Regions from separate parts of the Desemzia sp. FAM 23990 genome, predicted to be linked through region 2. Evidence: riboswitches for the same ligand, from Rfam matches in the RefSeq annotation. Region 2 holds a riboswitch; the other holds the start of a gene.

Region 1 (4,217 bases), on a different contig from region 2:
GTCTGTAGCAGGAGATTCAAAACCTTTTGACCTTTCCTTAGATCATCTAGGTCAATTTCTCAAAAAGAATAAATCCATCTTATGGGCTGGTCCTGATTCTGATCAACAGTTAAATGAATTGTACGAAAAACTCCATCAACATTTTTTGCACCACCATTTAGAGATGGAAAAGAGGTCATATGCTCCTCACGTTACATTTGGCAGGAATATCGTACTCCTTGATTCTTTTGAGCAAATGAGACAAGAATTGAATTGGAAAGCTGTTCCTGTAACGATCGACAACATCACTTTATTTGAAAGTACTCGTATCCATGACCAGTTGGTCTATCGTCCAATTGCAAGATATCAAATAGGTCTCTAGGTGCGGGTGCGAAAAGACAGAAAAGAGGGGAGAATCATTTGTTAGAAAACATCCAACATTTTTTTTCAGAATATCAACCAAAAGCATTACACGTCAAAAGAGAATATGCTGTCCTGATCCCGATCATCATGGTGAAAGGATTTCCGCATATCTTATATGAGGTCCGCAGTCAGCATATTTCTCAACCAGGAGATACGTCTTTTCCAGGAGGTAAAGTAGAACTAGGAGAAAGCTATCAAGAGGCTGCCGTACGAGAAACGATAGAAGAATTGCAGATCCCAGGTGAATCCATCCAAGTTATCGGAGAAATGGATTTTATCGTCCAAAACAATTCTATTATCCATTCTTTTATAGGAGAAATTAAAGGGATCGATATCAAAGACATCGTTTGGAACGAAGAAGTGGCTGAAGTGTATACAGTTCCACTACGGTACTTCATGAAAAATGAGCCTGATTACTATTCGGTGGACATGATGATGAATTACCCTAAAGATTTCCCTTATGATCGTATTCCAAATGGGAAAAACTACAAATTCCGTCATGCGCGAAATCAGATTGCTTTTTACAATTTGGATGATCATTACTTATGGGGGTTCACCGCTTCATTGACACAACGATTGATCAGTTTAGTGAAAGAACACCATTTACTAGACAACTAAAGACACAAAAAAGTGAGGCGCACGATGCAGCCTCACTTTTTTTGTGTCTTCAGTTGATTAAAAAGGACCATATTGAATAGCGTTTGCGATCAATAAGAAAATCAGTCCGATAGTCAGCCAGATTCCCATCAATTTACCGATAAATTTCAACCAAGTATCATAAGAAACTTTAGCAATCGATAATTGTGCCATTAATACACCAGATGTCGGAATGATTGAATCCATAAAGCCATCTCCGAATTGGAAGGCCAGTACAGCCGTTTGTCTAGTGATACCAAGAGTATCAGCTAACGGAATCATAACTGGCATTGTAGCAGCTGCTTGTCCGCTGCCTGAAGGAATGAAGAAGTTAACGACGATTTGTGTAAGGTACATCCCCACAACAGCTAATGAGTCTGGTAACGAACTGATTACATTAGACAAACCATTGATTAACGTATCAATGATCAACCCATTTTCCATGACCACTAAAATAGAGCGAGCAACACCAACAACTAGGCCGGCAAAGACCATTTCTTTTGCTCCCACAACAAAAGACTCCGCAATTTCACTGGGTCTCATTCTGGAGATGAAACCCGTTAAAATTCCCATTCCTAAGAAGACTGAACCAATCTCTACAATAAACCAGCCATATTGGAATACACCGTAACCGATGATGGCAAATCCGCCGACAAATACAAGCAACGTTGCTAAATGGCGCTTAGTGAATGGAGGAAGGTCGTCGAAATTGATGGTCCCTTCCGTCACATGAGTGCCTTTTTTACGGTTGTACAACAAACTATTTTCTGGATTTTTTTTCACTTTTTCTGCATAACGCATCAAGTAAGCAGAAGTAACGATCCACAAGATCGCTAAAATAATTAACCGGAAACCGACTCCCGAGAATAAAGGCAATTCGGCAATTTCCTGAGCGACTCCGACAGAAAACGGGTTCATAAAACCAGCGAAGAAACCAATGGCTGCTCCCAGTGAAATCATCCCCAAACCAACTAAGGCATCGTACCCTAATGCTAAAGCAAGTGCGACTCCAATGGGAATAAATACAATCGTTTCTTCAGAAAGCCCCATTGTAGATCCTAAAATACCAAACACTAAAATCAAAATAGGGATGACCCATTTTTCTTTTCCTTGTAATTTTTTAACCAGCAAGCTGATCCCCGAACTGATCATTCCTGAATCGGTAATCAGTTGAAAAGCACCACCTACAATAAATAAGAAAAAGATAATGTCAGCTGTCTCTGTCATTCCCGTTGGAATAGACTTTAATACATCAAATAAACCTTGTGGGTTAGAATCCACTACTGTATAGGAATTCGGAATAACAACTGTCCGTCCATTCACCTCAGTTCGTTCAAATTGCCCTGCAGGCAACACATACGTTAGAATCGCCATCACAATTGTAAAAGCTATCAGCGTTACAAATGTGTGAGGGATTCTAGACCTTTTTTGTTTCTCCATGGTAAATCCTCCTAATCATTTCTTGAAACGAAATACTACTAAATAAAATGTATTCCCTTGAGTACAGAAGCAGAGTAAGCTCTTAAAAAACGCAAAAAGACTATGAGCAAAAGGGCCCATAGTCTTTTCCGTTATACTATACCTTCTGCCCGCAATATGAAGAGCTCTCCTAAAAACAAATTTGGGCAATTTGTTCAGGCAGTGTTACGCTTATTTAGCGTAACCCCAGTACATCTGCACTTCGGCGATAATTCCTTTCAGAAAACCCTACTCTTAATTACCGCAGCCTCTACATCACATTGAATAATATTCAGTTTCTTAACCGCTACAAACTATACAGGATTCACTTTATAATTGCAATATTTTAGGGGAAATTCTAAGAAAAAGGGCATTTTTTAATTCAATGCAAAAAATTATTTGAATAAAATCTCACTATTTTGAAAAGATTAGTGTAGACTAAGAATAAATGAATAGGAGGCGTGAAAGGTGTTTTCATTATTTATTCTCATGCTTGAAAGAGGCGGTCTAATTATTATTCTGGCTTATTTGCTGATCAATATTCCTTATTTTAAAAATATTTTGACAAATCGCTCTCGGATGAGTTCGAAGCTCAAATTAATTGTGATGTTTAGTGTATTTGCTTTTATTTCTAATTACACGGGTGTGGAGATCAATCAAGACGAAATGATCGTCAATCAATTTGTCACACAATTATCTGCAAATTCTGCTCTAGCTAATACACGTGTATTAACGATTGGTGTATCTGGATTGATCGGCGGCTCATCCGTCGGTATTATTGTCGGTCTTGTTTCAGCTGTCGTCCGCTTCTTCCAAGGTGGAGGCGATGTTCACATTTATATCTTGTCTTCAGTACTGATTGGATTGTTTTCCGGTTATTTCGGTAGCCGATCCATCCAAAAGAACACTTACCCAACTGCTTATGAAGGCTTGGTGTTAGGATTTATGATGGAACTGATCCAAATGGGGTGTATTTTCTTATTGGGAAGCGATTACGCCGAATCGTGGAGCTTGATTCGGTTCATTGCTTTGCCCATGATGCTGACGAACAGTATCGGTACAGGTATTTTTCTCTCCATTATTGAAACGACTCTTCACCAAGAAGAACAGACAAAAGCCGTCCAGACTCATGATGTGCTGCAGCTGGCAAATCAAACGATGCCTTACTTTCGTTCCGGATTGAATGAAGAATCGTGTGAAAAAGCTGCTCGAACGATCCAACAATTTATGAAAGTGGACGCTGTGAGCATTACCAATCAAGAAAGGATTTTGGCCCATGTAGGAGCAGCTAGCGACCATCACATTCCTTCTCTTGAGATATTGACCGACTTGTCGAAAAAAGTTTTGCATACCGGAAAGGTCAGTGAAGCCCATTCTCAAGAAGAGATCGGGTGCAATCATATGGGCTGTCCATTAGAAGCAGCAATCGTGATCCCGTTAAAATCCAAACAGAAAACCATCGGGACCTTAAAAATGTACTTTACAGATAAAACACAACTTACCTTTGTCGAGCGTCAATTGGCAGAGGGATTAGGCAATATTTTCTCCCAACAAATCGAATTGGGAGAAGTTGAATGGCAAAGCAAATTATTGCAAGATGCTGAGATCAAATCGCTTCAATCACAAGTCAATCCGCATTTTTTCTTTAACACGATCAATACTATATCCGCGTTGATCCGTATAGACAGCGAAAAAGCCCGCTCGCTGCTGCTTCAGTTGAG
Region 2 (4,217 bases):
GATTGGAAATGTGCTTTTCTCCTTATTGATCGGTCGTTTTTTAAAGATCTCACCTTGGATGAGTATCGCTTTAGGAATAACGGCTCTCTTTGGTTTTCCAGGTACAGCCATTTTGCCTGCTGAAGTAGCCAACAGCAATTTCTCAAACAGCGAAGAACGCCAATTATTTCTCGATTCAGTGACGCCTAAAATGCTTGTGGGTGGATTTGTGACAGTATCCATTGGATCAGTTGTCTTAGCAGGATTCTTAGCACCATTATTGATAAATCTTGTAGGATAAGCATCTGCGTTATGAAAAAAAAGGGACTGGGACAATAGTCTTTATCTCTGTCACATATTAAACGGGTGCTTTTAAATGCGTTCCAAAAGCCTGACCACATGCCTATAAACCAGCCTCCCCTTATGAGAAAAAGCATCTCATAAGGGGAGGCTGGTTTATATTCAATGGTCAAAATGTCTTTTGTCCTGCTCTCTCTTGTCTGAGTTTTACTTCACTTGGAGTTGCAGAAGAAAAAGCTCCAATTTATCCATTGCCGCTTCTAAGACTTTCATATCTACACAAAAACTGATCCGTACATAATCATCTACTTCAAAATAACTGCCTGGAATAAGCGCAACGCCTTGTTCAAGAACTAGCTTCTGGCAGAATTCATGTGAAGATAGCCCATATTTTTTGATAGACGGCAATATATAGAAAGTACCATCAGGCAATTCCACATCTACATTCATTGTTTTCAAGCGGTTGTAGACGTAATCTCTCCGTAAGCGGTAGGAATTCAGCATCTCTTCGATATTGTAATCCAGTGCTGCTATAGCTGCATCTTGAATAAAGGTGTTGACACAAGAAAGTACATATTGGTGAATCTTGAGGGCTTCTTCGATAAAGTCCCAATCAGCTAATAAGTAGCCGATACGCCATCCAGTCATCGCATAAGGTTTCGAGAAGCTTTGACAGATGATGATGTAACTACGAATATCCTGGTATTTAGTTAATTGCTCAGGTTGTTCGGTAAATAACAATTGATTGTAAACATCATCGCTTATCACAAAAAGTTGGTGTTTCTTCACGGCCTCATAAATCACTTCTAACGAAGACGCATTAAGAATCGTTCCTGTAGGATTATTGGGCGAATTGATGATGATAGCTTTTGTGTTATCGGTAATGGCCGCCTCCAACATCTCTTTGGAAAGTTGGAATTGATTAGTAGAGGTATCGATTGGCACGCATACTCCGCTGTTCATTTGAATCAATTGACGGTATAAAGGAAAAGCCGGTTGTAAAATAATGACTTCTTCCCCAGGGTTGAGTAAAGTGGCTAAAGCCGTTGAAATAGCTTCAGTAGAACCAACTGTGATCATTACTTCTTCTGGTGAATACTCGATGTGATTGGTTTTTTTCTCAAATGCACAAATCGCCTCTCGCAACTCAAGGCTCCCTTGCGCTGATGAGTAATGAGTCTGGTTTTTATTCAGAGAATCGAGCGCAGCTTCTTTTATGGGTGCTGGTGTGGGAAAATCTGGTTCCCCCAAAGTCAGAAAAAGCGAGGCTTGATTGTCTACTGCATACTGATTAAATGCTCGTATCTCACTCGTCTCTACTTTAAGGACGTCTTCATTCAATCGTTCTTTCATTCGATCACTCCTTTTTGCTTATGAAAAAAAGTGTACCAGTTTGCAGAAAAAATACAATATCTAATTTTTTTTCCTGACAAATAGACAACAGAAAAATTTAATGGTAGTATATAAAACATCAAAAAAGTAACTTACAATTTAATAGAGGTAGCAATGTAGATGAGTAATACACCAGAGAAGGCATTCGATGACGATGTATGAAAGGCAGCCATTGCCGAACGATTGAAATCGGCAGATTTTATATCGTGGGGATATGGGAAATACCTATATCACTCCTGCTTAAAAAGCAGAGGCGCTATCATCTGTCTACATAACCATTGTATACATTTAAGACGCCAGAAATGGTGTCTTTTTTTATTGTTTGAGGAAAAAATTGTAAAAAGGAGTTTTGTATATGTCTGTTTACAAATATAACGGCTGCGGAAATACCTTTGTGATCACGGATTTCAAGAATGGAAAAGACTATTCTATGGAGGCTACCTCTTTGTGTAGTTCAGAACAATTTGATACAGATGGCTTAATCGTCGTCAAACAAAATCCGCTAGAGATGCTGCTGTTTAACCGTGACGGTTCCGAAGCTCCAATGTGCGGAAATGGGATTCGTTGTTTTGCCAAATATGTCCTAGACAAAGGTTTGACCACAGAAGAACGATTTCCTGTACAAACATTAGCTGGTGAGATGAACGTAGACATTCTTCAAAATGAGCCGTTCTACTGCGAAGTAAATATTGGTCGACCTGATTACTCAAACCATGCTTTTGATGCTGCTGACGATGCTGCTTACATCAATCGGACGATCTCTATTGATGGAGAAGACGTCACGTTCACCAGTTTGTTTATGGGTACTGTGCATACAGTTGTTTTCGTAGAAGATGCAGTAGCCATGCTGGAGACCGATTTAGGAGAAAAACTGTGCCATCATCCATTGTTTGCTCACCAAACAAATGTCAATTTTGTCCAAGTGCTGAATCGTAAAGAAATCATCGTGCGAACATTTGAACGTGGTGTCGGCTGGACATTGGCTTGCGGTACTGGCTGCAGCGCCAGCTTTGTGGTAGCTAGAGACGCAGGTTTAGTTGAAGATCGTGTAAAAGTACATCTAGAACAAGGAACATTGACTATCTCAGGTACAGAGGACATTTTCATGAATGGACCCGCTGTATTTGAATACAAAAAATAGCTTTAGTGACTTAACTATTGAATTCTTAGGAGGAAATAATATTGAACGCACAAGAAATTATCCGATTTATTAAAGAAGCTAAAAAACGAACACCTGTGAAAGCTTACATCAATCTAAACGAAGCCATTGATTTCCCTAATTGTAAAGTATTTGGGGAAGGACTATCAAAAGTTGTCTTCGGTGATTACGAAGATTTGAAAGCCATTCTTGAAGAGAACAAAGAGCGTATCAATGATGTTGAACTAGAATACGACCGTAGAAATAGTGCTGTGCCTTTACTGGATACTACTAATGTAAATGCACGAATAGAACCTGGAGCGTTCATTCGAGATCAAGTAGAGATTCACGACCATGCAGTAATCATGATGGGGGCTATCATCAATATTGGCGCTATTGTCGGCGAAAATAGTATGATCGATATGGGAGCAATTCTCGGTGGCCGAGCTATCGTTGGTAAAAATTGTCACATCGGTGCCGGCGCCGTTTTAGCTGGAGTGGTCGAACCCGCTTCAGCCACTCCTGTAATTGTAGAAGACGATGTCTTGATCGGCGCGAATGCTGTCGTTATCGAAGGTGTTCGGATCGGCAAAGGTAGCGTGGTCGCCGCTGGAGCAGTGGTGATCGAGAATGTTCCAGAAAATGTGGTAGTTGGCGGCATTCCGGCGCGTATTTTAAAAGCAAAAGATGAAAAAACAGCCAGCAATACTGAATTGATCGCTGCTTTGCGAGAATTGTAAAATAAAAAAAATGCCATCCCAAAAGATACGCTGCTTCTAAAGTGTCGAAAGTCCATTTGCGTTCCTTTTTTGAGGCAATCTCCTCTTAAAGGGAACGTAATTTAATTTTATGTTCCCTTTTTCCAAAAAAATGAATGCAATAGGGAACGCAAAAAAGCGAGGAACTGGTATATTTCACCGTTTCCTCGCTCCTCATTTTCTAATTGGTTAGAGCCATTTGAAGCGCAATCTCCTACTAGACGAATCTACCTATTCTGCTTCTGCGTGTTCAAATACTAAATGCCATTCATTGCGCTTAGCTAAGAAGTCACGAGCAATTTGCTGTGCTCCCGCTAAAGTGTGGTGAGCTGCCCAGCCACATTGTTTTTCATTGCTGGCTGGAACTTCTGTAGCCACCAATACATCTTTCATTGTTTTTTCAAGTAATCCCAAGATATCTTTATAATCTTCGTGGTTCACAACTGTCAAATAAAAACCTGTTTGGCATCCCATCGGTCCGAAATCAACCACGTAATCTGCATGATTGCGGATCAATTCAGCCGTCAAATGTTCTAAAGAATGAACAGACATCATATCCAAATGTTCTTTATTGGGTTGTGCCATACGCACATCATATTTTAAAATACGGTCCCCATTTAGTCCTGTTTTCTCACTCGCTAAACGTACAT

The links. Region 2 has a riboswitch for lysine ahead of dapF (diaminopimelate epimerase). Riboswitches for the same ligand answer to the same signal wherever they lie in the genome.
Region 1: it holds a riboswitch for lysine, as region 2 does, so the genes downstream of both, ACEN4I_RS08750 (YfcC family protein) here and dapF (diaminopimelate epimerase) in region 2, are expected to answer to the same signal.

What each region holds. Positions count from the first base shown of each region.
Region 1 is NZ_JBGQQW010000020.1:8,804-13,020, reverse strand. Features, by position in the region: gene thpR (RNA 2',3'-cyclic phosphodiesterase) at 1-361, shown strand, start outside; gene ACEN4I_RS08755 (NUDIX hydrolase) at 400-1,020, shown strand; gene ACEN4I_RS08750 (YfcC family protein) at 1,078-2,478, opposite strand; lysine riboswitch at 2,632-2,778, opposite strand; gene ACEN4I_RS08745 (LytS/YhcK type 5TM receptor domain-containing protein) at 2,965-4,217, shown strand, end outside.
Region 2 is NZ_JBGQQW010000010.1:61,681-65,897, forward strand. Features, by position in the region: gene ACEN4I_RS05770 (hypothetical protein) at 1-280, shown strand, start outside; gene ACEN4I_RS05775 (pyridoxal phosphate-dependent aminotransferase) at 487-1,632, opposite strand; lysine riboswitch at 1,767-1,938, shown strand; gene dapF (diaminopimelate epimerase) at 2,027-2,812, shown strand; gene dapD (2,3,4,5-tetrahydropyridine-2,6-dicarboxylate N-acetyltransferase) at 2,854-3,549, shown strand; gene ACEN4I_RS05790 (S-ribosylhomocysteine lyase) at 3,799-4,217, opposite strand, start outside.